3 regions of the Sphingopyxis sp. MWB1 genome follow, and region 2 is predicted to be linked to each of the others. Evidence: riboswitches for the same ligand, from Rfam matches in the RefSeq annotation. Region 2 holds a riboswitch; each other region holds the start of a gene.
What was found. Region 2 has a riboswitch for cobalamin ahead of JV18_RS0103410 (TonB-dependent receptor plug domain-containing protein). Riboswitches for the same ligand answer to the same signal wherever they lie in the genome.

Region 1 (9,768 bases), 1.9 Mb from region 2:
CGGAAGTCGCGGTATCGGCGCCGCCATCGCCCGGCGGCTGGCGGAAGATGGCGCCGATGTCGCGATCAGCTATGCATCATCCGCCGACGCGGCAGACGGCGTGGTACATGCGATCAAGGCCATGGGGCGCCGGGCGCTCGCCATCGCCGCCGACAATCGCGATGCCGCGGCGGTCAAACAGGCGGTGGACCAAGCGGCCCAGACGCTCGGCGGCCTCGACATTCTCGTCAACAATGCGGGCATCTTCATCGCGGCGCCCGTGCCGACAATGGCCTTGGAGGATTTCGACGCCACAATGACGGTGAACCTGCGCGCGCCCTTCATCGCCATCCAAGCCGCCCTGCCGCATATGAGCGAAGGCGGACGCATCATCGGAATTGGCAGCAATCTGGCCCTGCAGGCGCCGATCGCGGGGATTGCCGCTTATGCCGCAAGCAAAGCCGGGCTGACGATGTTCAACCAGGCGCTGGCCCGCGACCTTGCCCCGCGCGGCATTACCGTCAACACCGTACATCCCGGTTCGACCGATACCGATATGAACCCGGCGAGCGGCGATCATGCCCCCGACCAGATCGCGCGCACCGCGGCCAAACGCTATGGCACCCCCGACGATATCGCATCGGCGGTCGCCTATCTGGCCAGCCCCGAAGCAGGGTCGATAACCGGCACCGCGCTTCTCGTCGACAATGGCGCAAATGCATGACCCGCTGGGCGGGGGGGGGGGCGTAGCTCGGCGCGGACACCGCCATCATGGTGGTGTGCGAATTTGCTGCCCTGCCCCCGTTCATCAGTCTCGCGGCAATCCGCCCACCGCCCTAGCGGCCGCCACATTGGCCCTTGCTGTCCTCGCTCTTCTCGCTAGCTGGCACACCATCCGCTAGCCCTTGCTCCGGCGCCGAAATTCGGGAACCGGCAGGCCGCCTATTCCCCAATTGTCGAGTTCGACCTCGTCGATCACCACCATGGTCGCGGCGGGGTCCTTGCCCAGCACCTCTTGTAGCAGCCGGGTGGTGCCCGCTATCAGTTCAGCCTTTTCGGCGCGCGATGGGCCTCTGCCTTCGGGACCGCCTTCGCGCGTCACTTGAATCAGGATATAGGGCATGGATCAGGCCTCCCGCGCATGCGCGTCATAGGTGAAAATCTTGGCGGCGATGCGCCAGCCGGGGGCCCCGCCCACATCGCGAACAAGGGTCAGAAAATCGAGATAGTCGCGGCCCATCATGGCCATGCGCGCCGTGACCCGCGCCATGCGCTCCCCGCCAAAGCCGATCTCCAGCACCGCGCCATTATTTTTCTCGCCGCGCATGGCCGGCGGCTCGCGCTGGTCGATCCGCGCCATATAGGCCTCAAGATCGAGCGTGAAATCATCGCCCGCACCTGCCGACACATAGGTGAGGCTGGGGTGAAAAAGAGGGCGCAGCGCAGCGCTGTCGGCGCGGTAGAGCCCGTCGAAATAGGCGGTCATCAGCTGCTGCACCGCTTCGAAATCGGCACGGCTCAAGGACGCAGCCCTTCGCCCTGCATCGCCGCGCGAACCGCCGGGCGCTCGGCAATGCGCTGATGATGCGCGGCCAGATGCGGCCAGGGATCAAGCGTCATGCCGGTAAAGCCCGTCCAATTGGCGACAACGAACAAATAGGCGTCGGCGACGGTGAAATGCTCCCCGACGACATAGTCCCGCCCATCGGCGAGCCATGCTTCGACATGCGCGAGCTTTTGCGCGACCTCGGCACGGGCCGCCTGCTGGTCGGCTTCGTTCGCGCCGGGCCGGAACAGCGGCTTGAAGGCGCGATGTAGCTCGGACGAGGTAAAGATGAGCTGCTCGACCATGCGCGCCCGCTCGCGGCTGGCGAGCGGCGCGAGCACGCCTGCTCCGGCCTGATCGGCAAGATAGAGGAGAATGGCCGGTCCTTCGGTCAATATCTCCCCGTCTGCAAGGGCCAGCGCGGGAACATAGCCCTTGGGATTGATGGCGCGATAATCCGCGCCGCTGGCCGTGGCGCCCTTCACCGTATCGACCGCCTCCAGCGTGAAATCGGCGGCCATTTCCAAAAGCGCGATATGGCTGGCCAGCGAACAGGCCCCCGCCTTGTAAAACAGCTTCATGACGCATCATCCTTTCGTGCAATTCAGGCTGTGCGCGGCGATGCCGGACATAGTTACCTTTGACAACATGATAACCATTGGTTACTTGAAGAAATGCGTTACTCCACAGAAACCAGGTAACCCGCATCATGCCGCTCAAAATGCGCCGCAATCAGGTCCCTCGCCCGCCCGAACCCTGTATGTTGACCGAATGTATGGCGGTCATCGCCGGGGCCTGGGCGCCCAATGTCATCTGGTCGCTGCGCGCCGGGCCGCGCCGCTTCAGCGAGTTGCGCGTCGATATACCGCCCATATCGGCCAAAGTGCTGTCCGCCCGCCTGTCCGAACTGGAGGCCAAGGGCGTGCTGCTGCGCCATGTCCGGCGCACCTCGCCCCCGTCCACCGAATATGAGCTGACGCCGCTCGGCTTCGAACTCATCCCGGCGCTCGATGCCATTGTTGCGGTTGGCCACCGGCTGAAAGCACTTCAGAAAAGCGGGCCACCCAAAGCCGCGCACACCTCCTAAAGCAAGATATAAAGAAATCTTTATATCTTGATTGACAGGCGCGATGGCATGTCTATGCTTCACCCTGTCGAGGTTCTTCGCGCGCCCTTTCGGCATGCAAAGCTAAGACGGGAAGCCGGTGCGCCTTTCGGGGCAAGGCCGGCGCTGCCCCCGCAACTGTAAGCGGTGAGCGGCGGTCATCATGTGTCACTGGTTCGGCAAGGAACCGGGAAGGCCCGACCGTATGCTTTGACCCGCGAGCCAGGAGACCTGCCTCGTCAGATACGTCCTCCGGCGGGGTGTCCGGTCAGGCCGCAAGCATGGCTGCGTCCGACCTTGCCGTCTGGGCGCGGGGCCCTGTGCCTGCTCGCCTGCCGAACCCTTGCCTTCATGCAAGGTGCCAGAAAATGACTGTCAGCGTTGCCACTCTTGGCTTTCCCCGCATCGGCCTTCGCCGTGAACTGAAATTCGCGCTCGAAAGCTATTGGGCGGGCAAATCGTCCCGCGCCGATCTCGACAATGCCGCCGCCGGGCTGCGCCTTGCGCATTGGGCGCGGCAAAAGGCGCTGGGTGCCGATATTCTGCCTTCCAATGATTTCTCGCTCTACGACCATGTGCTCGACACCAGCGCGCTGATCGGCGCGATTCCCGCGCGCTATGGCTGGGACGGCGATCGGGTCGATATCGACACCTATTTCGCGATGGCGCGCGGCGCGCCGGGGGATGGGGACCGCACAGGCTGCGGCCATGCCCATGACAGAACCGCGCAGGAAATGACCAAATGGTTCGACACCAACTATCATTATATGGTCCCCGAACTCACCGCCGGACAGCGTTTCCGCATCGCCTCGACCAAGATTTTCGACGAATTTGAGGAGGCAAAGGCGCTGGGCTATGCCACCCGCCCGGTGCTGCTCGGCCCCGTCTCCTATCTGATGCTGGCGAAGGGCAAGGCGGTCGAACCGCTGGCGCTGCTTCCCGCTTTGCTCGACATTTATGGGGAAATATTGGCGCGGCTGGCGAAAGCGGGGGCCGAATGGGTCCAGATCGACGAGCCCTGTCTCGTTCTCGATTTGACAAGCGAACAGCGCAACGCCTTTGAACGCGCCTATGCCCGCCTCGCAACCTCCGGGCCAAAGCTCATGCTCACCACCTATTTTGGCGGGCTTGGCGACAATCTTGGTCTGGTCGCGGGACTTCCCGTCCACGGCCTCCACCTTGATCTTGTCCGCGCGCCCGAACAACTCGAACCCGTGCTTGAAAAGTTGCGACCGCATGTGCTTCTTTCGCTTGGCGTCATCGACGGTCGCAATATCTGGCGCGCCAACCTGCCTGCGCTTTACTGGCGATTGAAGGAGCATGCCGCAAAGCGCGACCTGATCCTTGCCCCCTCCTGCTCGCTGCTTCATGTGCCCGCCGACCTCGCGCTTGAAACCGGGCTTGATCCGGAAATCGCGCAATGGCTCGCTTTTGCCGCGCAGAAAATCGAGGAGCTGGCTGCTCTCGCCATGGCGCTCAACGAAGGCGAGGATGCGAGCTTCTCCGCTTTTTCCGCCTCACGCATCGCCGCCGTCGCCCGTCAGACCTCGACGCGCATCCACAATCCGGATGTGGCAGCCCGGCTGGCGACGCTTGGCGAAAGCGACACAAGCCGCGCTTCCCCCTTCGCCGAACGCCGCAAATTGCAACAAAGGCGGCTGCGCCTTCCCGCCTATCCGACGACGACCATCGGCTCCTTCCCCCAGACGGCCGAGGTGCGAAAGGCGCGCGCCGCGCACCGGCGGGGCGAAATGGACGATGCCGCCTATGCCCAATATCTGCGCGTCGAAACCCGCGCCGCAGTGAAATGGCAGGAGGAAATCGGCCTCGACGTCCTGGTTCACGGCGAATTTGAACGCAATGACATGGTGCAATATTTCGGCGAGCAGCTTTCGGGCTTTGCTTTCACGCGGGCGGGCTGGGTGCAAAGCTATGGCTCGCGCTGCGTCCGACCGCCGATCCTTTATGGCGATGTATCGCGCCCCGCGCCGATGACCGTCGACTGGTGGCGCTATGCCCAGGATCAGACCGACAAGCCGGTAAAGGCCATGCTCACCGGCCCCGTCACCATCCTCAACTGGTCCTTTGTCCGCGACGATCAGCCGCGCGCGGTCAGCTGCCGCCAGATTGCCCTTGCGATCCGCGACGAGGTGCAGGATCTGGAAGCCGCGGGCGCCGCGATCATTCAGATTGATGAAGCCGCGTTGCGCGAAGGCCTGCCGCTGCGCCGTAGCGAATGGCAGGCTTATCTGGACTGGGCGGTCGAAAGCTTTCGCCTCACCTCGTCGGGCGTACGCGATGATGCGCAGATCCACACCCATATGTGCTATTCGGAGTTTAACGACATCATCCGCGCCATCGGTGCCATGGACGCCGATGTCATCTCGATCGAAACCGCGCGTTCGCAGATGGAATTGCTCGACGCCTTCGCCAGCTATTCCTATCCGAACGAGGTCGGCCCCGGCGTCTATGACATTCACAGTCCGCGCATTCCCGCGACGGATGAGATGATGCAGCTTTTGTCGCTGGCGGGGAAACATGTCCCAGCCGAGCAAATTTGGGTGAACCCCGATTGCGGGCTCAAGACGCGCAAATGGGAAGAAGTGCGCCCGGCGCTTGTCGCCATGGTCGCCGCCGCCCATGCGATGCGGGTGAAGGGCGCCTATGATGCCCGCCGCTGACACAGCGCCGACGAGCGCGCCCGCCGTCCGCGTCACCGCCATGCCCGCCAATGCCAATGTCTATGGCGATATATTTGGCGGCTGGCTGATGGCGCAGATGGACCTTGCCGCATCCTCGGTCGCCTCGCTTCACGCGCGCGGGCGCGCCGTGACCATTTCGGTGGAGGGCATGTCCTTCCACCGTCCGGTCTTCGTCGGCGATGAAGTCTCCGTCTATGCCCGGCTGGTCAAGGTGGGCCGCACCTCGATGCATGTCGCGGTCGAAGCCTGGGCGCGCGATCGCCATGCCAGCGACGAACATCGCGTGACCGAAGCGCGCTTCATCTTCGTCGCAGTCGGCCCCGACCGTAGGCCAAGGCCGGTGCCGCCACTCGCGGAAGAGGCGGCGCCTGCAAAGTTCTCCCCATAACGAAAGCATCGCCCTAACGGCATGTGTCCCCGCGTAGGCGGGGACCCTTCTCCGTCAGGCGCTCCTCAGCATCTGCCGCAGCGCCCCGACCAGTCGTTCCATATCGGCGGCGCGGGTAAAGAGCGCGGGCGTCACGCGGACACAGGCGCCGCGCGCGGGGCCGCTGCGATGCACGGTGAAAATGCCATGCGCATCGAGCAGCTGTTTCGCGAGCGCGACATTCTCCGCCACGCTTGTTCGGCCGGCAAAGCGAAAGGAAGTGATCCCGCCATAAAGGCGCGGGTCCGCCGGGGTCAGAATCTCAATTCCCGGCGTGTCCCGCATCTCCTCGGCCCACAAGTCCCGCAAATGGCGCAGCCGCGCGGCGCGGGGCGCATCACCTATGCGGTCCTGAAAGGCAAAGGCCGCGGGCACGCTCAGCTGCGCGGCATAATCGACCGTTCCGGTATGAACACGCGACCGCGCCCTATCCCCATGCGGCGGCGCATTGGCGATATCGGGGTCAATAAGGTCCAGCCGATCCTTGCGGATATAGACCGCCCCCACCCCCAGCGGCGCGCCAATCCACTTATGAAGGTTCAATCCGACGAAATCGGCGCCGAGGTCGGGAAGCGCGAAATCAAGCTGCCCCCAGCTATGCGCCGCATCGACAATGGCATCGACGCCGCGCGCCCGCGCCATGGCGACAATCTCGCGCACCGGCACCACCAGCCCGGTGCGATGGCTCAAATGGGTGAGCAGGATCAGCCGCACCGCCGGATTGTCATCCAGCGCCTTGGCATAGGTGTCGATCAATCCTTGATGCGTCGCGGGTTCGGGCAGCGCGATGCGGACAATCTCCACCCCGCGCCGCGCCTGCAAGCCCTCGAAACACGCCTGCATCGAATCATAGTCCAGATCGGCATAGAGCACCGCATCGCCGGGACGCAGCCGGTTATAACCGCCGATCAGCGCCTTCAGCGCCTCGGTCGCATTGCGGGTGATGGCAATTTCATCCTCACCCACCCCCAGCCGCGCCGCGAGTAGCCTGTGCACCGCAATCAGATCGGGGATCATATCGCGCCGCGCGTAAAAGCTGGTCGCGCTGTTCACCCGCCGCACCATTTGTTCATAATGATCAAGCACGGGGCGCGCCATCATCCCCCAATTGCCATTTTCAAGCTGGATGACATTAGGGACGACATCATATTGGTCGGCGACCGCGCCCCAATAGGCTTCGTCATCCGCCCGCGCCGGGCCCGGCGGCAGCGGCGGGGCAGCCATTGCCCCGCCCGCCACCGGAACCGCTGCGGCCCCCGCGATCATTGCCCTTCGGCTGAACCGCATCGCCCTACCCCTTAAAAGCTCACCCCGAGGCGGACATAATATTGGCCGCCGTCGGTGTCATAGGGGGCATGGCGCGAATAGATCAGCCCGCGCACCGCCTGATTGGTGGCTTCATCGGGGTAGGCGTCGAAGATATTCTCCGCGCCCGCGCGCAAGGTCATATGCTCGTTGAGCTTCAGGCTGGCCGACAGGTCGAACAGCATCATCGAGCCAAAGCGCTGGAAAATCTCGCCCGTCGCATTGCCGCTCACATCGGTCCACGCGCCATAATAGCGCCCGCGCGCCTGAATGCCGAAACCGCCGATGCTATAGCCCAGCGAGGCCGTGGCATTATGCTTGGGCAGCCGGTCCTCGAACAATATGCGCTGGGTTTCATTGGCGATGGCGTCGGTCAGGCCGCTCGTCACCTTGGTCTCATTATAATTATAGGCTAGGCTGATGTCGGCGCGCCCGGCGCCAAGGTTACGGGCATAGGCGATCACCGCGTCGATACCCCGGGTGCGCGTGTCAAAATCATTGGTGAAGAAATTGACCGCGGTGAAACGCTGCGGATTGGGGAAATCATCGGGCACGGTGAAAGTGCGCGACTGGCCGAAACGGTCGCGCAGCTTGATCTGATAGAGATCGACGCTGCCCGTCAGCCCGAAATCCGACTGAAAGGTCAACCCGGCGGTCAGCGTGCGCGACTTTTCGGGCTTCAGCGGCGCGGCCCCCAGGGCTATGGCAATGGGGTCGTTGGGCGACAGCCGCCCCCGGTTGAAAATCTGCATCGTCGTGGTGTCGAGCCCCTGGCTCGTATTCACCGCATTAAGCTGCCCCGGTGTCGGCGCGCGAAAGCCGGTCGAATAGGTCGAGCGGAGCGCGACGCCGCGCACCGGCTCCAGCCGCGCCGACAGCTTGTAGTTGAACGTATCGCCAAAGGCGGAGAAATCCTCATAGCGGCCCGCCGCGCCCAAAGTGAGCATCTCGGCGGGGCGCGCTTCGACATCGACATAGCCCGCATAGCTTGTCTGCGACCAGCTACCGGCATTCAGCGGGCTGAACCCCGGAAAGCCATTGCTGTTCGGCGCCAGCCCCGAAGCCGCAGCCGGCCCGATGGCATAGGAGGCCGGATCGCCGGGGAAGATGGCATAGCTTTCCTTGCGCCGTTCCGCACCAAAGGCGATGTTTGCGGGATCGACCAGCCCCAACGGCAGGCGATAGACGAAATCGGCGTTGAAATTCAGCTCGCTCTGGCGCAGCCGGCCAAGGTAAAAGCTCGTCGGGCTATCGGGACCGAGCGAGGCGTTGAGCGATTCCTTCATATTATAATCGATGCGGTTGCGCCCGGTCGATGCGCTGAGGTCATAGGTCAGCCGCGCGCCCAACTCGCCGCGCATCCCGCCCGCAAGCTGAAAATCGTCAAATTCGCTGCCAAAGCGCGGGGTGAAACCGGCGGGGTAGATTTCGGCAAAGTTGAAATCGGGAAAGGCCGGGCTGGAGCCATAGACATTGGCCGTAAAGCTGGGGTTGCGCCAGTTGAAGTCGGTTACCCCTTCGCCTTCGGACCAGGTGCCGAAGCCATAAAGCGTCGCGCCATCGACAATCTCATAATCGGCGTTGAAAGCCGCACGCACCGAGCGCAGATCGGGCTGGCCCCAGCGCTGCACCGGGTTGGGTACATCAAAATGCGGATTGGCTTCCTGAAAGACGATGGCGTCGGGGCGCTGGCGCGTGCGCGAGGTTGCGTCCGATTTGGAAAATTCACCGCTGATGACCAGCGAGCCGCGCTCACCCAGCAGGGTGCCGCCCTGCGCGCCGGTGCGATAGGCCGTGCCGTCGCCTTCATAATATTGGGAAAATTGGCCATAGGCCTCCATCCCCGGCTGATCGTCGAGAATGATGTTGATCACCCCGGCAATCGCATCCGACCCATATTGAGCCGACGCACCGTCGCGCAGCACTTCGATGCGCTTGATCGCCAGATTGGGAATGGAGGCCAGATCCGCCGCCTGCGCCCCGCGCGTGCCGAGCAGCGCCGAGCGGTGATAACGCTTGCCATTGACGAGGACGAGCGTCTGGTCGGGCGACAGGCCGCGCAGCGTCGCGGGGCGGACAAAGGCCAGCCCGTCATTCGCGGGCAGGCGCTGCACATTGAAAGAGGGCAAAAGCTGCGCCAGCGTGTCCGACAGATCGTCCGAGACACTATTGTCGATCGCCCCCGACGACAGCACGTCGATCGGCGCCAGCGTGTCGAACTGGGTGCGCCCGGCATCGCGCGTTCCGGTGACGATGATCAGGTTGCCGTCCCGGTCGGCATCGGCTTCGGCGGCGGCCTCCATGCTGGCGTCGAGCGAAGCAGCATCGGCGGCAAAGGCGAAAGAGGGCGCAGCGAAGGGCAGCGCGAAAAGCGCGCCGGCGGTCAGGCGTTTCATAAATGCTCCTTGGGACGTTGCGACGGATTATCTTTTCTCGTTCCGCCGCCGCCCTAGGAGCCTCGCATGACATATACGTGTCAATTCACGCGATTTACGTTACAAATACATGTCAGTCCTGGTTCGGGAAAATGGCCGTCCGCACATAATCGACCGAGCGCGCGCCATCGGCCAGCCGCGCTGCACCCAGCAGGCGGTTCCAGTAACGCTCCCCGCCATCGGCGAGCCGCCATTGGTGGAGCCGCCGGGTGAAAAGCTGAAGATCATATTCGGCGCTGATCCCGATGGCGCCATGCACGCCATGCGCG
Region 2 (9,768 bases):
CCCGTCGGGATCGGCAATGCTGCGGCCCAACATCTGATAACCGCCGCACAGCCCCATGATCAGCGTCCCGCGCCGGTGGTGTGCTCCTATGTCGATGTCCCATCCCTCGCCGCGCAAGGCCGCTAGGTCAGCAATCGTTGCCTTCGACCCCGGCAGGATGATCATCGCTGCGTCGGCGGGAATGGGGCGGCCCGGCGGCACCATGACCAGCTCGACACCGGGCTCGGCCTTCAATGGATCGAGATCGTCGAAATTGGAGATGCGCGGCAAAATGGGGCAGGCGATGATCCGTCGCCCTTCGCCCGGATCGGCGGGGCGCTCAAGGATCACCGCATCCTCGCTCGGCAACTGCCGCACCGCGCGCAGCCAGGGGACGATCCCCAGCCCGCGCCATCCCGTCCGCTCTTCGACTGCGCGATAGCCATCGCTGAACAGCGCAGGGTCGCCGCGAAACTTGTTGATCAGGAAGCCGCGGATCATCGCCGCATCCGCGGGGTCGATCACCGCCTTTGTGCCGACGAGTGCGGCAATCACGCCGCCGCGATCGATATCGCCGACCAGTAGCACCGGAACCCCCGCCGCGCGGGCAAAGCCCATATTGGCGATGTCCCCGGCGCGCAGATTAATCTCGGCGGGCGATCCCGCGCCTTCGACGATGACATAATCGCACCGCGCCGACAGGCGGCGATAGCTCGCCATCACCTCGTCCAGCAGCGGCGCGCGCGCTTCCCTGAAATTGCCGCTGCCCAATGTGCCGCGCACCTGCCCCTGCACAATCAGTTGCGACGTGCGATCGGCTTGCGGTTTCAGCAGCACCGGGTTCATGTCGCTATGAGGTTCTGCGTGGCACGCCACCGCCTGCAGCGCCTGCGCACGGCCAATTTCCCCGCCATCGCAGGTGACCGCGGCATTGTTCGACATATTCTGCGGTTTGAAAGGGAGCACCCGATGGCCGCGATTGCTGAGCAAGCGGCACAGCCCGGCGACCAGCACCGATTTGCCGACGTCGGACCCTGTCCCCTGTATCATCAGGCCAGCAGCCATAGCCATCCTCCCGTCATCAGCCATAGCAGCAGGCAGGCGCGAATATAGAGGCGCAGCGCGCGGTCGATATCTTCGCCCCGCGCCGTACGCCCTTCGCTACCGATCCACGGCTTGGCGAGTTTTACCCCGTCATAGGCAATCGGCCCCGCCAGCCGCACCCCCAATGCACCTGCCATTGCCGCTTCGGGCCAGCCCGCATTGGGGGAGGCATGGCGCCGCGCATCGCGCCGCATGACGCGCCAGCTTTGCATCCCGGCACGCCAGCCGTCACGCAGACTGGCGACGAGCAGGGACAGCGCCGCCGCCCGTGCGGGCAGAAAGTTCAGCCCATCATCCAGCCGCGCCGAGGCCCAGCCAAAGGCGCGCCAGCGCGGCTCTCTATGCCCGATCAGGCTGTCGGCGGTGTTCACCGCCTTGTAAATCCATATGCCGGGAAGCCCCGCGACCAGCAACCAGAACAGCGGCGCGACAACTCCGTCGCAAAAGCTTTCGGCGAGGCTTTCGATGGCGGCGCGCGCTATCCCGCTTTCATCGAGCCGTGCCGTATCGCGTCCGACAATGGCCGCGACGGCCTCGCGGGCCTTGTCGCTCTCTCCAGCGCTTAAGGGCGCGGCAACCGCGCGCACATGGTCGAAAAGGCTCCGCTGTGCGAGCGCGGGCCAGGCGAGCAGCGCAACGACCAGCGAACCCAGCGGCGCGGGAAGAAATCGCGCGGCCAAGGCCTGCAGACCCCAGCCGGCACCGCCCACGACAATCAGCATCATCAGCAGCGTGAGAAGGCCGAAGAGGCGGCGTGCCCCGTTGCCATAGCTTGCCCGGTTCCAGCGTGCTTCGCAGCGATGGATCCAGCGCGCAAACAGCCCGACCGGATGACCGATCCGCCGATACAGCGGTGCAGGCCAGCCGAAAACGGCATCGAGCGCCATCGCGGCGAGCGCGACCGGCTCAGCCATGGCCGAGCGCTTCATCGAGGCGGTTCCACGCCGCGTCACCGGCAGGAAGCCCGATACGCAGCCAGTCGGCGCGCTCGGCAAAAGGCCGGGTCCATATCCCTGCGCGGGCGAGCCGTTCGAACAGGCCAGGGGCTTCGACATGCCGGACCAGCCGGAACAGCGGACAGGCGCCTTCCGCCGCAAAGCCGTGCCGCGCCAGCATTGCATCGAGCCGCGCGGCTTCTCGCGGCAAGCGCTCGCGCGTCATCGCAATCCAGCGCGCATCGGCACACGCCACCCGCCCGATTGCCACGGCGGCGGCAGAGACGGGCCATGCCCCCAGCAAGGCGCGCATTTCCTCAACCAGCGGACGCGGCGCGATGACAAAACCCAGCCGCACCCCGGCAAGGCCGAAAAATTTGCCAAAGGATCGAAAGACCGCCAGCCGCCTTGTGTCATGGACCCTGGCGGCGATGCTGATATCCGGCATGCAATCGGCAAAGGCTTCATCGACCAGCAGCCAGCCCTGCTTCGGCTGCAAGCGCTCAACCGCATCGGGCCTCAATATCCGTCCGTCGGGATTATTGGGATTGGCGAGGACAAGATGCACGTCGCCGGTCGTCGCGGCTTTGGCTTTGTCCAATTCCACGGGGGTGCTCGCGGCGAATATCTCGCCATGGGTGCGATAGGCGGGAACAAGATGCTGTGCCGCGCCGCCGATCAGGCGTCCCGCCAGCCTCAGCCCGATCTCGCTTCCCGGCACGGCGCAGACATGACCCGGATCGACTCCGAAAAAGGCCGCGGCCTCTGCTTCGAGCGCAGCAATCGCATCGCGTTCGGGAAGGCGTTGCCAGTCGATGTCCAGATGCGCGGCCCCCGGCCAGCCGTGGGGGTTGATCCCGGTCGACAGGTCGATCCATGACGTATCGCGGTTGCCGAAATCGCGCTTCGCCGCCTCCAGCGCGCCGCCATGCCAGGTCCATTCGCGCTTCATGCGAGTTGGAAGAAGACCAGCGCTGCAAAGAGCAGCGCCGTTTCCACCAGCTCGATTCCCGCGCCATGGCCATCGCCCGACAGGCCGCCCAGACGGCGGATCAGCCACCAGCCCCACAGGAACAGGAAAAGCGGGAGGAGCATCAACCCCGGGGAGGCCGTCGCGGCGACGATCAGAAGCAGCCCCCACAGGATCAGGTCAATGGGGCGGACCACATTGCGAAATTTCGAAGCCAGCCCTTCGTGTAGGTCGGGCAACCAGCGCGACCAGACCAACGGCCCGATGCGCGCGCCAAACGCGGACAGGGCGATGGCGACATAGGCATGAGAAGTACCGAGCGCGATCAGGCTGTGGAGCAAGATCAGCTTGGCGCATAGCTGCAGGATGAGTGTGCAAACGCCAAAGCTCCCCATATGCGGGTCCTCGAGAACGGCACGCAGCCGCGCGGCGTCACCCGCCCATTTATGCGCTGCCCCGGCGGCATCGGCGACGTCCCCCAGTCCGTCAAGGTGCAAGGCCCCGGTGATGCCCACCCACAGCAGCAGCGCGACCAGCGCCCCCGTCCATGGGTCGATCCGCGCGCCCGCCCAGCCGCCGCAGGCCACCAGAGACCCGACGATCAGGCCGACGGCGGGAAACCAGCGCATGGATGCGGCAAACTCTTCGCCCGAGACCGACAAGTGCGGCGTGGGCAACCGGGTCAGAAACTGGATCGCGACGATCAGCCCTTTCATGGCTGCAGTCTTTCGATCTGCGTATCTGTCCGATCGCCGTCGGGCCAGATAGTCAGCGAGATGAGCGCGCCATAGGGCAGGGAAAAGGACCAGAGGCTTTTCAGCGGGAAGCCGCAAAGCTGATGCAACGCCGCGCGAATGGCGCCGGCGTGGGTGACGACCAGCGTTGGCACGGGGGCTTGCTCTGCCAGTTCCGCCAGCGCCGCCGAGACGCGCCCGACAAGCGCCGACCAGCTTTCACCCTCCGGCGGCGGGCTGTCATCGGGGTCGGCCCAAAATCGTTCAAGCAAGGCGGGGTCCAGAGCGGTTGCGGACTGTCCGTCCCATGCGCCGAAGTTCATCTCGCGCCAGCGCGGGTCGATGATGGCCTCCACATGATGCGCCGCCCCGATATGCTCGGCGGCGCGGCGGCAGCGGGCCAGGTCGGAACTCAAGATCCGTTCAAAGTGGAGATCGCCCACCTGCGCGGCGCAAGCAGCAATGCCATCGCTGGTCGGCGCCATATCGCTATGGCCGAGCATCAGTCCCGGCACTTCGGGCGCCCCGTGCCGCAGCAAATGGAGCGCGAAGGGCTTCACAGGCCGGATGCCACGGCAGCCTCGGAAAAGGTCGCCATTTCGTCATGCGCTGCGAGCGCAGCACGGATCACATTCACCGCCACGGCGCCGCCGCTCCCTTCGCCCAGCCGCATATCGAGCGTCAGCAGTGGTGTCAGTCGCAAATGGTCGAGCAGGCGCCGGTGTCCCGGCTCGGCGGAACAATGGCCCGCGAGACAATGGTGGGTAATTGCAGCGTGCGCGGCGGCGAGCGGGGCGAGCGCCGAGGAACAGATGAAGCCGTCGAGGATGACGGGCACTCTCAATTGTCGCGCGCGCAACGCCGCCCCGGCAATGGCCGCAATTTCGCGGCCACCCAGACGGCGCAATGTTTCAAAGGGGGAGGGTGGCGCGGTCCCATGCAGTGCCAGCGCGCGGTCGATTACGGCGCTTTTTCGCGTTAGCCCTTCGGTGTCGACGCCGGTGCCGGGGCCAACCCACTGCGCGGCATCGCCGCCAAAGCTTCGGGCGCACAGCGCAGCGGCGGCGGTTGAGTTGCCGATCCCCATTTCGCCCAACAGGATGAGGTCGAGGTCTGGCTCGACAACTGCGGCGCCCGCATTGATGGCGGCGAGGCACTCCGCTTCGCTCATCGCCGCTTCTTCGCTGAAATCGGCGGTCGGACGATCGAGGTCGAGCGCAACGACTTTCAGTTCGAGATCGGCGGCGCGGGCCAGCGCGTTGATCGCCGCGCCCCCGGCCTCAAAGTTGGCGACCATCTGCGCGGTAACGGCAGGCGGGAAAGCGCTGACGCCGTGGCGCGTCACACCGTGATTGCCCGCGAAAATGGCCGCCCGACCCTTATGGATGCGCGGGCGCGCAATGCCCCGCCATCCTGCGAAAAACAGGGCGATTTCTTCCAACCGCCCCAGCGACCCCTGCGGTTTGGTAAGCTCTGCTTGCCGCGCGGCTGCCGCTGCGCGGGCATGCCCATCGGGCGCGGGCAGTTCCGAAAGTGCGGCTGCAAAGGCCGCCGGGGTGGGAAAGGCGGTCATTCGGCGACAAAGCCCGGTGGGGGCACGCGCGCGATGAAATGCCCCTTGATGCCTTCGGGCCAGTCCCCATAGGGAACGCGCCCCTCCGCGCTTGCAGCATAATGGACCGCATAGTCCATAATCGCGCGCGCGGAGCCTTCCTCATCGCCGTTGAAGCGCCCCAGAATATAGCCGATTTTCCCCGGTGCGCGCAGATGAATGGTGCAAGCCTCCCCGCAGGCAAAGAGGCAGGGCATCTGCTGTATCGCGACCTCCGCGCTCGCGGCCATCTCATCTTTGACCCGGCATAGCGCGTCGAACAGGCGCTGCCCGCCGCTCTGCCCCTGATCGTCGTGGCGCGCGTCCGGGCGGTGGCGGCAGCTATTGCACACCACCACCGCCGGTCCCGGTTCGACGGGCGTCAGCATATCAAGCCGCCGCCGCCCTGATGACCAAAGGGGAGGGGCGGGGAAGCGCCGGGACCCCCGCCGCGACGAGCGTCCGGTAAAGCAGGAACAGGCCGATCAATATCGCCCCGTTGCGCAATCCCTGTTTCAGCAGCAATTCCGGCGCCAGCGTGATCTCCAGCCCGCCCAGCACCAGCGCCCAGGCCGCGACGACCAGTTTGAACGCGACAAAAGCCGCGCCATAAGCCACCGCCAATCGCGCCGCCATCGAGCGAAGCTGCACATGACGCAGCGCTGCATAGGCGCCGCCCGCCGAAGCGAGCGCAGCGGTGCCAAGGCCGACGCCCCAGCACAGCGTGCTCCAATCGCGCGGATAATCATGGAGGCCAAAGCCCACAATCTGGCTCACCGCCCAGGCCAGCAGCATCAGCAGCATGCCGTCCCGAAACCGCATATGCGTAGCCGCCAGCGCCGCCAGCGACGGAAAAGGCGTCGCGCAGGCGAGCAGCAGCGTCGTCGCCGTGCTCGCCCCGGTGAACAGCGTTATCCACAAGGTGCCAGCGCGAGGGGCGTTTGCCCGCGCCCTCATCAGAAGCGCCCCCGGATACCGGCGTAAATGCTCCGCCCGAGCGTGCCGTAGCGATAGGTCGTCATATAATCCTGGTCGAACAAATTCTCGACCCGGGCGAAGAGTTCAGCCTCCTCGGCCAACCGATATTCAGCGCGCAGATCAACCAGTGTATAGGCATCGAGCTTGCGGGCATTGCTGGCATTGTCATAGCTCTTCCCCGACCAGCGCACCGCCGCGCCCAGGGTCAGACCAAAGGGCAGTTCATAACTGGCCGAAGCATTGGCGCTGTGGCGCGGGCGGCGCGGCAGCCAATTGCCCTCCGTCGCGGAGCCCGCGGAGCGGTCCTCGGCCACGACCCAGCTATAATTGCCGTCCAGCAATAGCCTGCCGATGTTCAGCGCCGCGATCGCCTCGATCCCATGCGCTTCGCTGCGCGCAAGGTTCAGATAATAGCCCCAGCGCGGCGTCGTCGGATCGCCGGGTACAAAGCAGAGCGGATCGCTGCTGCCGGGCGCACAGCCATTGTAGATGATCTGGTTGGTGGTCGTCCGGTCAAACCAGGAAGCGCCAAGCGAGAGGCGGTCGTCGAGCAGCCGCTGCTCTACCCCCGCTTCCCAGCCATGCGCCCTTTCGGGGTCCAGCGTGACATTCCCATAATCGCTGAACAGCTGATAAAGCGACGGCGCCTTGAAGCCCTCGCCGTAGCTTGCGCGCAGGATCGTGCCGGTGCCCAGCTGCCAAGCGCCGCCCGCTGCGAACAGCGCCTTGCCGCCATAGCGTTCATGGTCGTCATGGCGCACCCCGCCTGTCAGCGTCAGGCCGTCCAGCGGCTGAACGCTGAGTTGGCCATAGAGGCTGGTGATTTCCGCCTCGCCCCGCGAAAAGGGCGGAAGCGGCGTCGCGGCCGAGGCCGAAGGCGAACGGCTCTTGAAAGACGAACGCTCATTTTCCAGCCCAAAGGTCGCGGTCACCGCATCGGCGAGGTCGAACACACCCTGATATTCCCAGCGCTTGTTGCGGCCATCGGCCTCATAGCTGCGCTGGCGTTCGCGGTCAGGGTTGAAATGGTCGCGGTTGGTATCGGTATAGGCATAAGCGATGCGATTGCGGAAACGCCCCGAGAGCAGGTCGAAATTCAACCCCGCATAGCCCACAAATTCGCGGTTGATGCCATAGTCGGCGCTGTCGCCCATGAAGCCGTCAAATTCATTGCGGCCCTTGGCATAATAGCCTCGCAGATCGACGCTCACATTCTCCGTCAGCGCGAGTTCGGCGCGCCCCGACACATTGCTGTTGCGATAGCCATCGCGTTCGCCGCCGCCGAATTCGGGACGAAGCGCCGAAATGCCTTCGGTGGTGAAATGCTGCGCGCCGACGCGCCAGGCGAGGGGCCCGGTCCGTCCGCCGATGGCGGCGCGGGCGCTGACCGTCTCGCGCGATCCGGCTTCAATGTCGAAACTGCCCTCCAGCGATTTTTCGGGCGAAGCGGTGACAATATTGACGACCCCGCCAATCGCCTGACTGCCCCACAGGATCGACTGCGGCCCGCGCAATATTTCGATCCGGTCGATATCGCCGACCATCAGATTGGCGAAATTATAACCGCCCGCGGTCGAGGAGGGATCGTTGAGCTTCACCCCGTCGATCACCGCGACCGTATGTTCTGCTTCGGCGCCGCGGATGCGCAGCGAGGTCGCCGTGCCATAGCCGCCGTTGCGTGAATAGGAGACGCCGGGGGTGCGCAGCAGCAATTCGGTCACCCCCAGATCCTGCGCCCGGTCGATGGCGGCCTTGTCGAGGACCGCGATCGATGCGGGAATCTCGTCAACATCGACCGGCGTGCGCGTCGCTGTGACGATGATCGAATCGGTAGCCGCGGCAACGACCGAACTGGTGGTGGACATGGCGCTCCCGTCCTGCGCCAACACAGGAAAGCTCAGTGCAAGGGCGCCGAGCGAGACGGAATTGCAGATGATATTACGCAGCATTTGATACCCTATCGACAAAGGCGCCCACGCGCGAAGCTGATGCTGCGGCCTGTCATGGGCACACCTCATTCACTCCGCCCTAGGGCGACCAAACCTGTCGTCATGCGGGTTCACCCCCGTTCGCCCGGCACACCCTGTCCGCGCGAAAGACGACGGCGACGGGCAGGTCTCCTGGCTTGCGGGTCAGCGCCGCCGGGCCGCCTTCTCGGTCCCTTTCGGGTCCAATGGCGTCTGGCCTGGGGCTCGCCGCATACAGTTGCAGGGGCAGCCGGGTTTTTCCCGTTCCCTTTTAATCCCCCCGATGGGGGAACCTGTCGCGGGCGGGGCGTTACATCGAACCGCCCCATCCGGTCAATTGCTGCGTTGCAATAGGAGGAAGAAAAAGGGGACTCGGCAGCAACGAGGGGCGACAGGCTAGAATTCGATTCCTGCCTGCGCCTTCACATTTTGTTCGCGAAAGGGATGCTTCACCAGTCGCATCTCCGTCACCAGATCGGCGGCGTCGATCAGTGCCTCCGGTGCATGGCGTCCGGTGATGACGACATGTTTCATGGCGGGCTTGGCGGCCAGGGTTTCCAGCACGTCATCGAGCGGCAGATAATCATATCGCAGCACGATATTAAGCTCATCGGCAATCACCATGGCATAGGAGGGATCGGCGATCATGCGCTTCACTTCTTCCCATGCAGCGGCCGCGACCGCCATGTCGCGGGCGCGGTCCTGCGTATCCCAGGTGAAGCCCTCGCCCATCGGCTTGAACTCGACCAGCGCGGGAAACTGATCGAACATCGCCTTCTCGCCGGTGGTCATCGCGCCCTTGATGAACTGCACCACGCCCACCTTCATTCCATGTCCCATTGCGCGGATTGCCAGGCCGAAAGCGGCAGAGCTTTTCCCTTTACCATTTCCACTATGGACGATGATTAACCCTTTCTCGACCGTCTTGCGCGCCAGCTTGCGCGCTTGGGCCGCCTGCACTTTCTTCATGCGGTCATGGTGCTGAATTTCCGAACGATTTTTCATTTTTATTCCGAATATGGGCGCAAAAGCATTGCGACATTAACGATATGCGAATAGGCCCATTTTAACATTTAATGTCACCGTTGTAGCACCGTTATATTGGACAGGATGAGAAAATTAATCATAGTGGGTCAGCATCCTTTCCCCCCGGAAGGCGGTGTGGTCGGCGAAAAATCCTGTCCGCCGGACCGATCAGGACCGTCGTGGAAGGACGTGAAGCAATGAGTTGGGCTTTGTCACAGCCATTTGCCGATCATCCCTTCCCTGCGCTCCATTGCCGCCTTGCATGAGGATCATGCCATGAATGATGCGTCCCCCCCCAACGCAGACCCTTATCGTCCCGAAACCATCCCGCCCGCGCAGGAACGGCGCAGCGGCGACCGCTATCGTACCGTCTGGCGTATCGCCAAGGTCACGCGCGAAGCCGATGTCGGTCTGTGGCGAGTGCGCAACATGTCGAACCGCGGATTGATGCTTGCCGCTGATGTCCCGATCACCGTTGGGGAAC
Region 3 (9,768 bases), on a different contig from region 2:
CCACGGCGGCTTCAGCCCCCTGTACCCGCTGCGCGACGATCGGCTCGCCGACGCGAAGCGGGAAATTATCGGCTATGAGATCGGGCGGAACCGTGGGGTCGGCCTGAATCTCGATGGACGAGAAATTATAGCGCACCCCCGGCGTAACCGTGAGGACGGCCCGGATCGGCTGGGTTTGCGGCGCCTCGGCTTGCTGGCGGTCGCCGCGCTCGATGCGGGTCGCGACTTCGGCGTCATAATAGCCTTCGGACGCCAGGATGCGCTGCAGCAATTCGCCATCAGCAGTCAGCCGCGCACGCAGCATCGCGCCATTTTCGGCCTTGCCATCGCCGTCATGCAGCGCCGACAGCTCGCGGAAGGTACCGGCCATGTTGAGCTCGCTGCTCTGGTCGGCCTCCTCCAGCCCCGTGACTTCTATGCTATAGGCGACTTCGCGGTTGCGATCCTCCTGATCGGCTTCGGCAAATTCGACCGGTTCGACATCGAAGCTTTCGATCGGTGGCAGCGGCGCGAGCAGTTCGGGATCGGTGATCGGCGAATCACCAATGGATTCGACCGCATCCCCATCGGCCAGCGCGGGAAGCGCGGCGGCATCACGATCATCGGCGGCGGGGTCGCTCTCATCCCCGTCTCCATCCGAATCGGCGGCGGCACGTTGGGTGGTGTCTCCCTTGTTCCCAGCATCGCCCGGCTCCTGTTCAGCGAAGCGCTTCTCGAAATCGGCGAGCGATTCGAGCGGGCGGTCGAGTTCGGCGTCATCCTCGGCACGGATCGGCGGGATGGCCTTGCGAAATTCATCATCGTCGATGATTGGTTCGACCGTCGGCAGGATCGCGTCGGGCGGCGGAGGCGTCGGGCTGGCAATTTCCTTGCTTTCGCGCGCTTCGGCGCGGCGCTCCTCGCGCTCCTCCGCCGCTGCATCAGCGGCGGCATCCTCATCTTCGTCGGTGGCGGCGTCGGCTGGCGGGGATTTTTCGGCGGCAGGCGGCGGCGGCGCTTCTTGAGCGGCGAGCGGGGCGCTTGCCATCAGGCCAAGCAGCGAGGCCGACAAAAGCAGCCACGCCCGTTCCCCGGAAAGAGGCTTGGTTACTTCACATGGTTTTTCAGAATATTGCATTGATGGTCAGCCGGATCGCGCACTTTTGGCCCGCCAGCGGCGACGGCGCAACCCGATTTTCTCCATCCTCGTGCAATCGTTGATCCATGTCGCCATCTCCTTGCCGCGGCGGCCTGTCTTTTCAACAGCTTCACTGCATTTCAGGTCCCGCAAAAGGTCCGATAGGGCGCGGCATCGCGCGGCGGTGGAAGCGCATAATCGGCCCATGGCGCGCGCGCTTCATATGGGTGACGCACCACGTCGAGCAGCGCGACCCAGGGCGCCATGTCCCCCGCCTCCGCCGCAGCAAGCGCGGCCTCCACCTGATGATTGCGCGGAATGTAGAGCGGATTGACCCGGTCCATCGCCGCCGCGCGGGCCGCTTCATCGCCGCTTTCGCGGGCGAGCCGCGCGCGCCACTCGCCATGCCAGCGAGTGAGCGCTTCGCCGGGCGACAGGGCGGCCAAGGGCCCGGGATCGCCGCGCAGATCGGCGGCGAGCGCGCGAAAGAAGAGGGTGAAGTCGGTGCCCTCCCCTTCCCCGCCCCCATCCCCGACGGGCGCTTCCAATGCGGCGAACAGCGCGTCAATCAGCGCGGCGTCGCCGTTCTCTTCCGCCGAAAGCCCCAGCTTGGCGCGCATCTGTTCGTGCCAGCCGGCGCGGAAGCGGTCGGGAATGGCCTCGACCAGGGCTTTCGCGCCTTCGACATCGGCGGGATCGACGGCGTGGATGGCGGGCAGCAACGCCTCGGCAAAGCGCGCCATGTTCCAGTGCAGGATTTGCGGCTGGCGGCCATAGGCATAGCGGCCCTGCGCGTCGATCGAACTGAAGACACGGTTCACGGCGAAATGGTCGACAAAAGCGCAGGGGCCATAGTCGATGGTTTCGCCGCTGATCGCGACATTGTCGGTGTTCATCACCCCATGGACAAAGCCCAGCCCCAGCCAGCTGGCCACAAGCGCGCATTGCAGGCCGATGACCCAGTCGAGCAGCGCCAGATGCGGATTGGCGCTGTCCGCCAGTTCGGGGAAATGGCGCGCGATGCTGTAGCGGGAGAGACGTTCGACATGCCCGGCGCCAAAATGAGCAGCGAAAAACTGGAAGCTGCCGACGCGAATATGGCTGCTGGCGATGCGGGTGAGGATCGCGCCGGGGTGGCCGCGCTCGCGCTGCACCCGATCCCCCGTTGCGACGGCAGCGAGCGCGCGGGTTGTCGGCACGCCAAGCGCCGCCATCGCCTCTGACACCAGATATTCGCGCAGCACCGGGCCGATCGCGGCCTTGCCATCGCCATTGCGCGAGAAGGGCGTCGGTCCCGATCCTTTCAGTTGAACGTCGAAACGCGCGCCGTCCGGGGCGATGATTTCGCCGAGCAAAAGCGCGCGGCCATCGCCAAGCTGCGGGGTGAAATGGCCGAACTGATGCCCGGCATAAGCGAGCGCAATGGGGGCGGCGTCGTCAGGCATGTCCTGCCCGGCGAAAAGGCGCGCGAGCGCGGCGTCATCCGCCCCCGCCCGGTCGATCCCAAGCCGCGCGGCGAGCAGATCGTTGAAAGCGAGGAGGGCAGGCGCGCTGGCGGGCGCGGCCTCCGCCGGGGTGTAAAAGCCCGCCATCTCGCGGTGAAAACTATTGTCGAACCCCAGTTTCATTCCGGCTCCTTATGCTTTTCCCTATGTCGCGGCTGGGCGCAGCAATTACAAGTTTGCCAATTGCCGCTCCGCCACGCTTTTGCTAGCGCCGCGCTGTGACAAAGGGTCCCCGGCAACGGGGATAAAGGGAAGTCCGGTTCGAGTCCGGCGCTGCCCCCGCAACTGTCGCCGGCGAGAGCGATGCCGAAAAGCCACTGGGCCAGCGGTCCGGGAAGGCGGCATAGATCAGCGACCCGGCGAGCCAGGAAACCTGCCCCTTGTCGCCGTTATCTGTTCTCGGGCGGGGTGCACCGGGAATGGGCGGGGAAACTCGCGCGACGGCAAGGCCGACCGCGTGGAGGATGAATGGCAGATGCGATTATCCGGGGCCGCCCTGCCCCCGACCGAGCCGCCAGACGGTTCGCGAACCTGAAGCGCCGCTTGCGCGCGCTTGCCATGCTCGGCCCCATGGCGCTGCTCCCCGCCTGCCAGCCCGCCGCCGCACTCGCCGACCGGCAAGAGGGCGATAAGCCGCGCGTCGTCAGCATTGATTATTGCGCCGACCAGATGGCGATCGGCCTGCTGCCCCGTGCGCGCATCGCGGCGATATCGCATGAGGCCGACAGCGACGTCAGCTTTTCAGCGCCGCGCGCGCAGGGCATCGCGCGCCTGCGTCCCGCGCTGGAGGATATTATCGCGCTGCAGCCCGATATGGTCGTGCGATCCTATGGCGGCGATGGGCGGTTGGCGGGGCAATTGGAGAAGCTCGGCATCCAGGTCGTCCAGCTTGGCTATGCCGGGGATATGGCCGGGGTGCGCGCCGATATGCTGCGCGTCGGGCGCGAGCTGGGGGCGGAGCCGCGCGCGCATGCCCTCGTTGCGCGTTTCGATGCCAATCTCGCGGCGGCCGAGGCGGCGGCAGCCAAGCGGAACGACAGGCAGGCGCCGCGCCCCCACGCGCTCTATCTGACCCCCGGCGATGTCACAACCGGACCGGGATCGCTGGTGGCAGAAGTGATCGAGAGCGCGGGCTTCACCCCCTATCGCCAGCGCCCCGGCTGGGGTTCGATCCCGCTGGAGGAACTGGTGCGGCGTCCGCCAGATATGGTGTTTCGCGCCTTTTTCGACAGCTCGCGCTATGCCCAGGATCGCTGGACATCCTCGCGGCATCCGGTGCTGGGCCGGGTGACGGCGGGGGTTCCCGATGTGGAGGTGCCGGGGGGCTGGCTCGCCTGCGGCAATTGGCTGGCCGGCGATGCGGTGGCCAGGCTGGCGGCGGCGCAAGCGGCGATGAAGGGCGGCGCGATATGAGCCGGGTCAACGCCGCGCTGACCGCCCTGCTGATCGCCATGGCGCTGATCGCGCTGATGGCGGGGCCGTCGGGGCTGTCGCCGTCACTGCCCATCGACTGGGCGCGCGGGCGCGACCCCGCGGCGGCGATGATCCTGTTCGAGATCCGCCTGCCCCGCGTACTGGCCGCGGCGCTCGTCGGCGGCGCGCTCGGCATGTGCGGCGCGGCGCTGCAGGCGCTGACCCGCAATCCGCTCGCCGAACCCGGTGTGCTCGGCGTGTCCGCTGCCGCCACGCTGGGCGCGACGGTGACGCTTTATTTCGGGCTGGCCGCTGCCTGGCCCTGGGCGCTGCCCATTGGCGCGGTGACGGCGGCGATGCTGGCGACCGCGCTGCTCGCCTCCGCCGCCGTGCGCACGCAGGGCATGGCGACGCTGATCCTGATCGGGGTTGGCCTCTCCAGCCTGTCGGGCGCGCTGATGGCGCTGATCCTCAATTTTGCGCCCAATCCCTTTTCGCTGTCGGACCTTGTCAACTGGACCTTGGGGTCAGTCGCCAACCGCAGCCTCGCCGACCTTGGTTTTTCGGCGCCGCTGATCCTGATCGGCGCGCTGTTGCTGCTGGGCCAGCGGGCCAATTTGTCGCTGCTGGCGATTGGCGAGGCGGCGGCGGTCGCCCATGGGCTGAACGCGCGCGCATCGCGCATGGCGGTGATTATCGGCACCGGGCTGGCCACCGGCGCGGCGGTCGCGCTGGCGGGCGCGGTCGGCTTTGTCGGCATTGTCGCGCCGCATCTGGTGCGCCCGTGGGTCGGCCATGATCCGGGGCAATGCCTGTGGCCATCGGCGCTGCTGGGCGCGGCGCTGTTGATTCTCGCCGATCTCTTTGTTCGCATCCTGCCAACCGAGGATGAGCTGCGGCTGGGGGTGGTCGCCGCGCTGGCGGGCGCGCCGATCTTCATCGCCATCATCCTGCAACGCGGAAGGATTCACCGTGGCTGAAGCCTTGATCCTGGAGCGGTTGAGCGCCGCAGTGCGGGGGACGTCGCTGGTCCGGCAAGTCGATGCCACCTTCGCGCCCGGACGGCTGACCGCTATCGTCGGCCCCAATGGCGCGGGCAAGTCGAGCCTGCTGCGCGCCATCGCGGGCATTTTACCCGCGAGCGGCGCGGTGCGGCTGGGGAATGAAATGCTGGGTGCGCTGACGCCCGTGGTGCGCGCGCGGCGGCTCGCCTATCTGCCGCAAAGCCATGAGCTGGCGTGGGACATCAACGTCGCTGACATGGTCGCGCTGGGCCGCTTTGCCTATGGCGCGGTGCCGGGGCGGCTGGCGGTGGAGGACGCCGAAGCAGTGGCGGCGGCCATGGCCGAAACCGGCTGTGACCGCTGGGCCGACCGGCGGGTAACGAGCCTGTCGGGCGGCGAACAGGCGTTAGCTTGCCTTTCCCGCGTGCTTGCCGCCGATACGCCGGTGCTGCTGGTCGATGAGCCTGTCGCCGCGCTCGACCCCGCAAACCAATATCGGGTGATGGAATGCCTCGCCGCCCGCGCGCGCGCGGGGCGCATTGTGGTTTCCGTGCTGCACGATCTATCGCTGGTCGCGCAATTTGCCGATGAGATTTTGTGGATGGAGAAAGGACGCGCGGTTGCCGCCACCGACGCCGGGGCCGAAGCGCTGGCGCGCCATGTGCCCGCGCTGTTCGAGCGCAGCCCGACCTTGGCGGCGGACGGGTCAAAAGCGCTTTATTTCCGGCGGGCGGCAAAGAGTTAACCCCCGCTTCGCCGTTCCATGCTATGGCGCGCGCCAACAGAATCGGCCATTTTCACGGGATAGCGATGAAGATATTTGTGACAGGCGGCGCAGGCTATATCGGCAGCCATACATTGGTGCGCCTGCTTTCCGCCGGGCATGAGATTTGCGTATTCGACAATTTTTCGAACAGCTCGCCTGAGGCGCTCGCGCGGGTCAAGCAATTGACCAACCGTGATTTCGCGCTGGTTGAGGGCGATATTCGCGATGCGAGCGCGCTGACGCGGGCGCTTGTGGAATTTGGAGCCGATGCGGCGGTGCATTTCGCGGGGCTGAAGGCCGTCGGGGAATCGAGCGAGAAGCCGCTGCTCTATTATGAGAATAATGTCAGCGGATCGGCGCATCTGCTCGCCGCCATGGACGCCGCCGGGTGCCGCCGCATCGTCTTTTCCTCCTCCGCCACCGTTTATGGCGAGGCGCAATGTCTGCCCTTTGACGAAGATCATCCCATCGCCCCCACCAACCCCTATGGCCGGACCAAGGCGATGGTCGAGGGTATGATCCGCGACTGGAGCGCGGCGACCCCGGATGCATCGGCGGTGCTGCTGCGTTACTTCAACCCCGTGGGCGCGCATGAATCGGGCCGGATCGGCGAGGATCCGCAGGGCATTCCCAATAATCTGATGCCCTATATCGCACAGGTCGCGATCGGTCGCCGCGAGAGGCTTTCGATCTTTGGCGATGATTATGACACGCGCGACGGCACGGGCGAGCGCGACTATATCCATGTCGTCGACCTGGCCGATGCCCATCTCGCCGCGCTCGATTATACGGGCCGCGCGGCGGGGTGCGAGGCGATCAATGTCGGCACCGGCAAAGGCATTACGGTGAAGGAACTGGTCGCGGCCTATGAACGGGCCTGCGGGCACAGCATTGCGTACGAGATCACGCCCCGGCGACCGGGGGACGTGGCGATCAGCTTTGCCGCGACCGGGAAAGCCCGAGAGTTGCTGGGGTGGGAAGCCGCGCTGAACGTGGATGCGATGTGTGCGAGTAGCTGGTTGTGGCAATCGACCAATGCCGAAGGATATGGCGAGACTGCATGACGATATTGGTGACCGGGGCCGCGGGGTTTATCGGCATGCATGTCACAGCGGCGCTCCTCGCGCGCCGCGAACGAGTGATTGGTATCGACAATTTCAGCCCCTACTATTCGCATGTGCTGAATATGGCGGAGACGCGGGGCCTTCGTCTAAGATATCGCGGGAGCCGCGACAAGTGCAGGACCTTGGCGTCTTTAAAGCTCACGACTTCCATCCTGTCGCGCGACTGCCAATTGGTCATGGCGGTGACGCCGCCGCTGTCCTATGGCGCCTTCGTTGCGCCTTTGGGGGCGTCGGTCGGTCTGGATTCGGTAGAAGAGGGTTATGAAAAAGATATTCGTCACGGGCAGCGCGGGTTTCATAGGTTTCCACCTCTGCAAACTTCTTCTCGATGAGGGATTCGAGGTTTTCGGCCTCGACGCGATGACCGACTATTATGATGTGCGGATCAAGCAGGAACGCCACCGCATGCTGTCGGCGAAATCGAACCGCTTCTCGGCTCGCGAGTTCCGTCTCGAGGAAGCCGAAGAGCTTCTCGATTACGCACGGGCGATTGAGCCAGACGTCATTGTCCATCTCGCGGCGCAGGCCGGCGTTCGCTACAGCCTCGAACACCCGCGCGCCTATATCGACACCAATGTCGTCGGCACTTTCAATGTTATGGAATGCGCGCGTGAACTCGAGGTCGGGCATCTTCTGATGGCCTCGACCTCCTCGGTATATGGCGCGAACGAGGACATGCCCTTTGACGAGCGGCAGAAATGCGATACCCCGCTAACAATTTATGCTGCGACGAAGAAAGCCAATGAATCGATGGGGCACAGCTATGCCCATCTGTGGGGCATCCCGACGACGATGTTCCGTTTCTTCACCGTCTATGGCCCCTGGGGCCGCCCCGACATGGCGCTATTCAAATTCACGAAAGGCATACTCGAGGGGACACCGATCGACATCTACAACCACGGGGACATGTGGCGCGACTTTACCTATGTCGAGGATCTAGTGCGCGGCATCCGCCTGCTGATTGACGCCCCGCCACCGGCGGCCGAAGGCCGAGGTGAACCGATCCTCTGCGACAGTCTGTCCCCCGCGGCCCCGTTCCGCGTCGTCAATATCGGCAATTCGGACAAGGTGCGCCTGCTCGACTTCATCGAAGCAATCGAAGAAGAAATAGGTGTCAAGGCGATCCGCAATTATATGGACATGCAGATGGGCGATGTCCCCGCAACTTGGGCCGATGCCTCGTTGCTCCAAGCGCTCACCGGCTACACGCCGCAGACCGATTTCCGCGACGGCGTTCATAATTTCGTCGCCTGGTATCGTGAATATTACGGAGTTTGAGGATGACGAACGCAAGCGGCACTAAGATTTCGACTGCGCCTTCCTATGATGACGCCACAGTCGCGATCATCGGTCTTGGCTATGTCGGCCTGCCGCTGGCGGTCGAATTCGGGAAGCAGCGGTCGGTCGTCGGTTTCGACATCGATGCCGCCCGCATCGACGAGCTGCGCGGCGGCCACGACCGGACGCTGGAAGTCGACGCCGCCGAACTGGCGGAAGCGGACAAACTGTCTTTTACCTACGACCCCGGGGAGTTGGGCAAATGCCGCATCTTCATCGTCACCGTGCCAACCCCGATCGACGCACACAAGCGCCCGGACCTCACCGCCCTCGTCCGCGCATCCGAGATGGTAGGTCGGGTGATGCCCGCCGGCGCGCTCGTGATCTATGAAAGCACAGTCTATCCCGGCGCGACCGAAGAAGAGTGTATCCCCGTCCTTGAAGCCGCATCAGGTCTGACATTCAATCGCGACTTCTTTGCGGGCTACAGCCCCGAGCGGATCAACCCCGGCGATAAGGCGCACCGCCTGCCGACGATTATGAAGGTGACCGCGGGCTCGACCCCCGCGATCGCCGAAGAGGTTGACCAGCTCTATCGGGCCATTGTCACCGCGGGGACGCACAAGGCGCCGTCGATCCGGGTCGCCGAGGCGGCAAAGGTGATCGAGAACACGCAGCGCGACCTCAATATCGCGCTCGTCAACGAACTCGCGCTCATATTCGCGCGCATGGACATCGACACGCTCGATGTGCTCGAGGCCGCCGGCACAAAATGGAATTTTCTACCCTTCCGCCCCGGGCTCGTGGGAGGGCATTGTATCGGGGTCGACCCCTATTATCTGACGCACAAGGCACAGGCGGTCGGCTATCATCCCGAGGTCGTGCTGGCGGGCCGGCGGATTAACGATGCGATGGGCACTTATGTCGCCAACCGGCTGGTGCGCGAAATGATCGTTCGCGATATTGCGATCAAGGGCGCACGCGTTCTCGTTCTTGGCCTAACATTCAAGGAAAACTGCCCCGACCTTCGCAATACGCGAGTGGTCGACATCATCGCGGAGCTCGAAGGCTATGGGATGACAGTCGACAGCCACGACCCGTGGGCCTCGGCCGAGGAAGCTCGGCAAGAATATGGTATCGAACTCGTGGAGCCGGAAGAATCGGCCTATGACGCGATCATCCTCGCCGTGGCGCACGATGAATATCGCACGATAGGCCTTTCCGGCGTCCGAAAATTCAATCGTTCGTCGGCAAGCCCGATCTTCGACCTGAAGGGCATATTTGACAACCGCACCGACACTCTTCGCCTTTAAAACTTCTTCGGTTAGCCTCAGCACAAGCCGTCAGCGAAATTGGGGTTTTTGCTCGGATTGCGCCGGGCTAAATGGACAAGGGCTATTCGGAGAACCAACTTTCAAGGGCCTATACGCTTCAGATTTCTATTGAGGAGTGTACAGATGCCATCAAAGATAGTTTCGTGGACAATCCAGAAAATGAAAGCGATTTCTTTCGATGTTTCCGATAGCCAGAGGATTGCGAGTCAAAGAATTCGAGAGAAACC

Region 1: it holds a riboswitch for cobalamin, as region 2 does, so the genes downstream of both, metE (5-methyltetrahydropteroyltriglutamate--homocysteine S-methyltransferase) here and JV18_RS0103410 (TonB-dependent receptor plug domain-containing protein) in region 2, are expected to answer to the same signal.
Region 3: it holds a riboswitch for cobalamin, as region 2 does, so the genes downstream of both, JV18_RS0100445 (ABC transporter substrate-binding protein) here and JV18_RS0103410 (TonB-dependent receptor plug domain-containing protein) in region 2, are expected to answer to the same signal.

What each region holds. Positions count from the first base shown of each region.
Region 1 covers NZ_JQFJ01000002.1:2,420,198-2,429,965, reverse strand. Annotated here, with positions in the region: gene JV18_RS0112135 (SDR family NAD(P)-dependent oxidoreductase) at 1-703, shown strand, start outside; gene JV18_RS0112130 (tautomerase family protein) at 878-1,102, opposite strand; gene JV18_RS0112125 (nuclear transport factor 2 family protein) at 1,106-1,501, opposite strand; gene gstA (glutathione transferase GstA) at 1,498-2,106, opposite strand; gene JV18_RS0112115 (winged helix-turn-helix transcriptional regulator) at 2,235-2,612, shown strand; cobalamin riboswitch at 2,666-2,883, shown strand; gene metE (5-methyltetrahydropteroyltriglutamate--homocysteine S-methyltransferase) at 2,999-5,311, shown strand; gene JV18_RS0112105 (acyl-CoA thioesterase) at 5,295-5,720, shown strand; gene JV18_RS0112100 (aminotransferase class V-fold PLP-dependent enzyme) at 5,775-7,046, opposite strand; gene JV18_RS0112095 (TonB-dependent receptor plug domain-containing protein) at 7,058-9,460, opposite strand; gene JV18_RS0112090 (acyl-CoA dehydrogenase family protein) at 9,573-9,768, opposite strand, start outside.
Region 2 covers NZ_JQFJ01000002.1:529,553-539,320, reverse strand. Annotated here, with positions in the region: gene JV18_RS0103450 (cobyric acid synthase) at 1-1,044, opposite strand, end outside; gene cbiB (adenosylcobinamide-phosphate synthase CbiB) at 1,029-1,997, opposite strand; gene JV18_RS0103440 (threonine-phosphate decarboxylase) at 1,990-2,970, opposite strand; gene JV18_RS0103435 (adenosylcobinamide-GDP ribazoletransferase) at 2,967-3,704, opposite strand; gene JV18_RS0103430 (histidine phosphatase family protein) at 3,701-4,282, opposite strand; gene cobT (nicotinate-nucleotide--dimethylbenzimidazole phosphoribosyltransferase) at 4,279-5,295, opposite strand; gene JV18_RS0103420 (DUF1636 domain-containing protein) at 5,292-5,702, opposite strand; gene JV18_RS14565 (hypothetical protein) at 5,704-6,270, opposite strand; gene JV18_RS0103410 (TonB-dependent receptor plug domain-containing protein) at 6,270-8,240, opposite strand; cobalamin riboswitch at 8,385-8,570, opposite strand; gene cobO (cob(I)yrinic acid a,c-diamide adenosyltransferase) at 8,655-9,263, opposite strand; gene JV18_RS14560 (PilZ domain-containing protein) at 9,561-9,768, shown strand, end outside.
Region 3 covers NZ_JQFJ01000001.1:96,535-106,302, reverse strand. Annotated here, with positions in the region: gene JV18_RS0100455 (autotransporter assembly complex protein TamA) at 1-1,027, opposite strand, end outside; gene JV18_RS0100450 (protein adenylyltransferase SelO) at 1,258-2,745, opposite strand; cobalamin riboswitch at 2,832-3,017, shown strand; gene JV18_RS0100445 (ABC transporter substrate-binding protein) at 3,091-4,035, shown strand; gene JV18_RS0100440 (FecCD family ABC transporter permease) at 4,032-5,015, shown strand; gene JV18_RS0100435 (ABC transporter ATP-binding protein) at 5,008-5,784, shown strand; gene galE (UDP-glucose 4-epimerase GalE) at 5,850-6,869, shown strand; gene JV18_RS15765 (NAD-dependent epimerase/dehydratase family protein) at 6,866-7,261, shown strand; gene JV18_RS0100425 (NAD-dependent epimerase/dehydratase family protein) at 7,191-8,207, shown strand; gene JV18_RS0100420 (nucleotide sugar dehydrogenase) at 8,210-9,520, shown strand; gene JV18_RS0100415 (hypothetical protein) at 9,720-9,768, shown strand, end outside.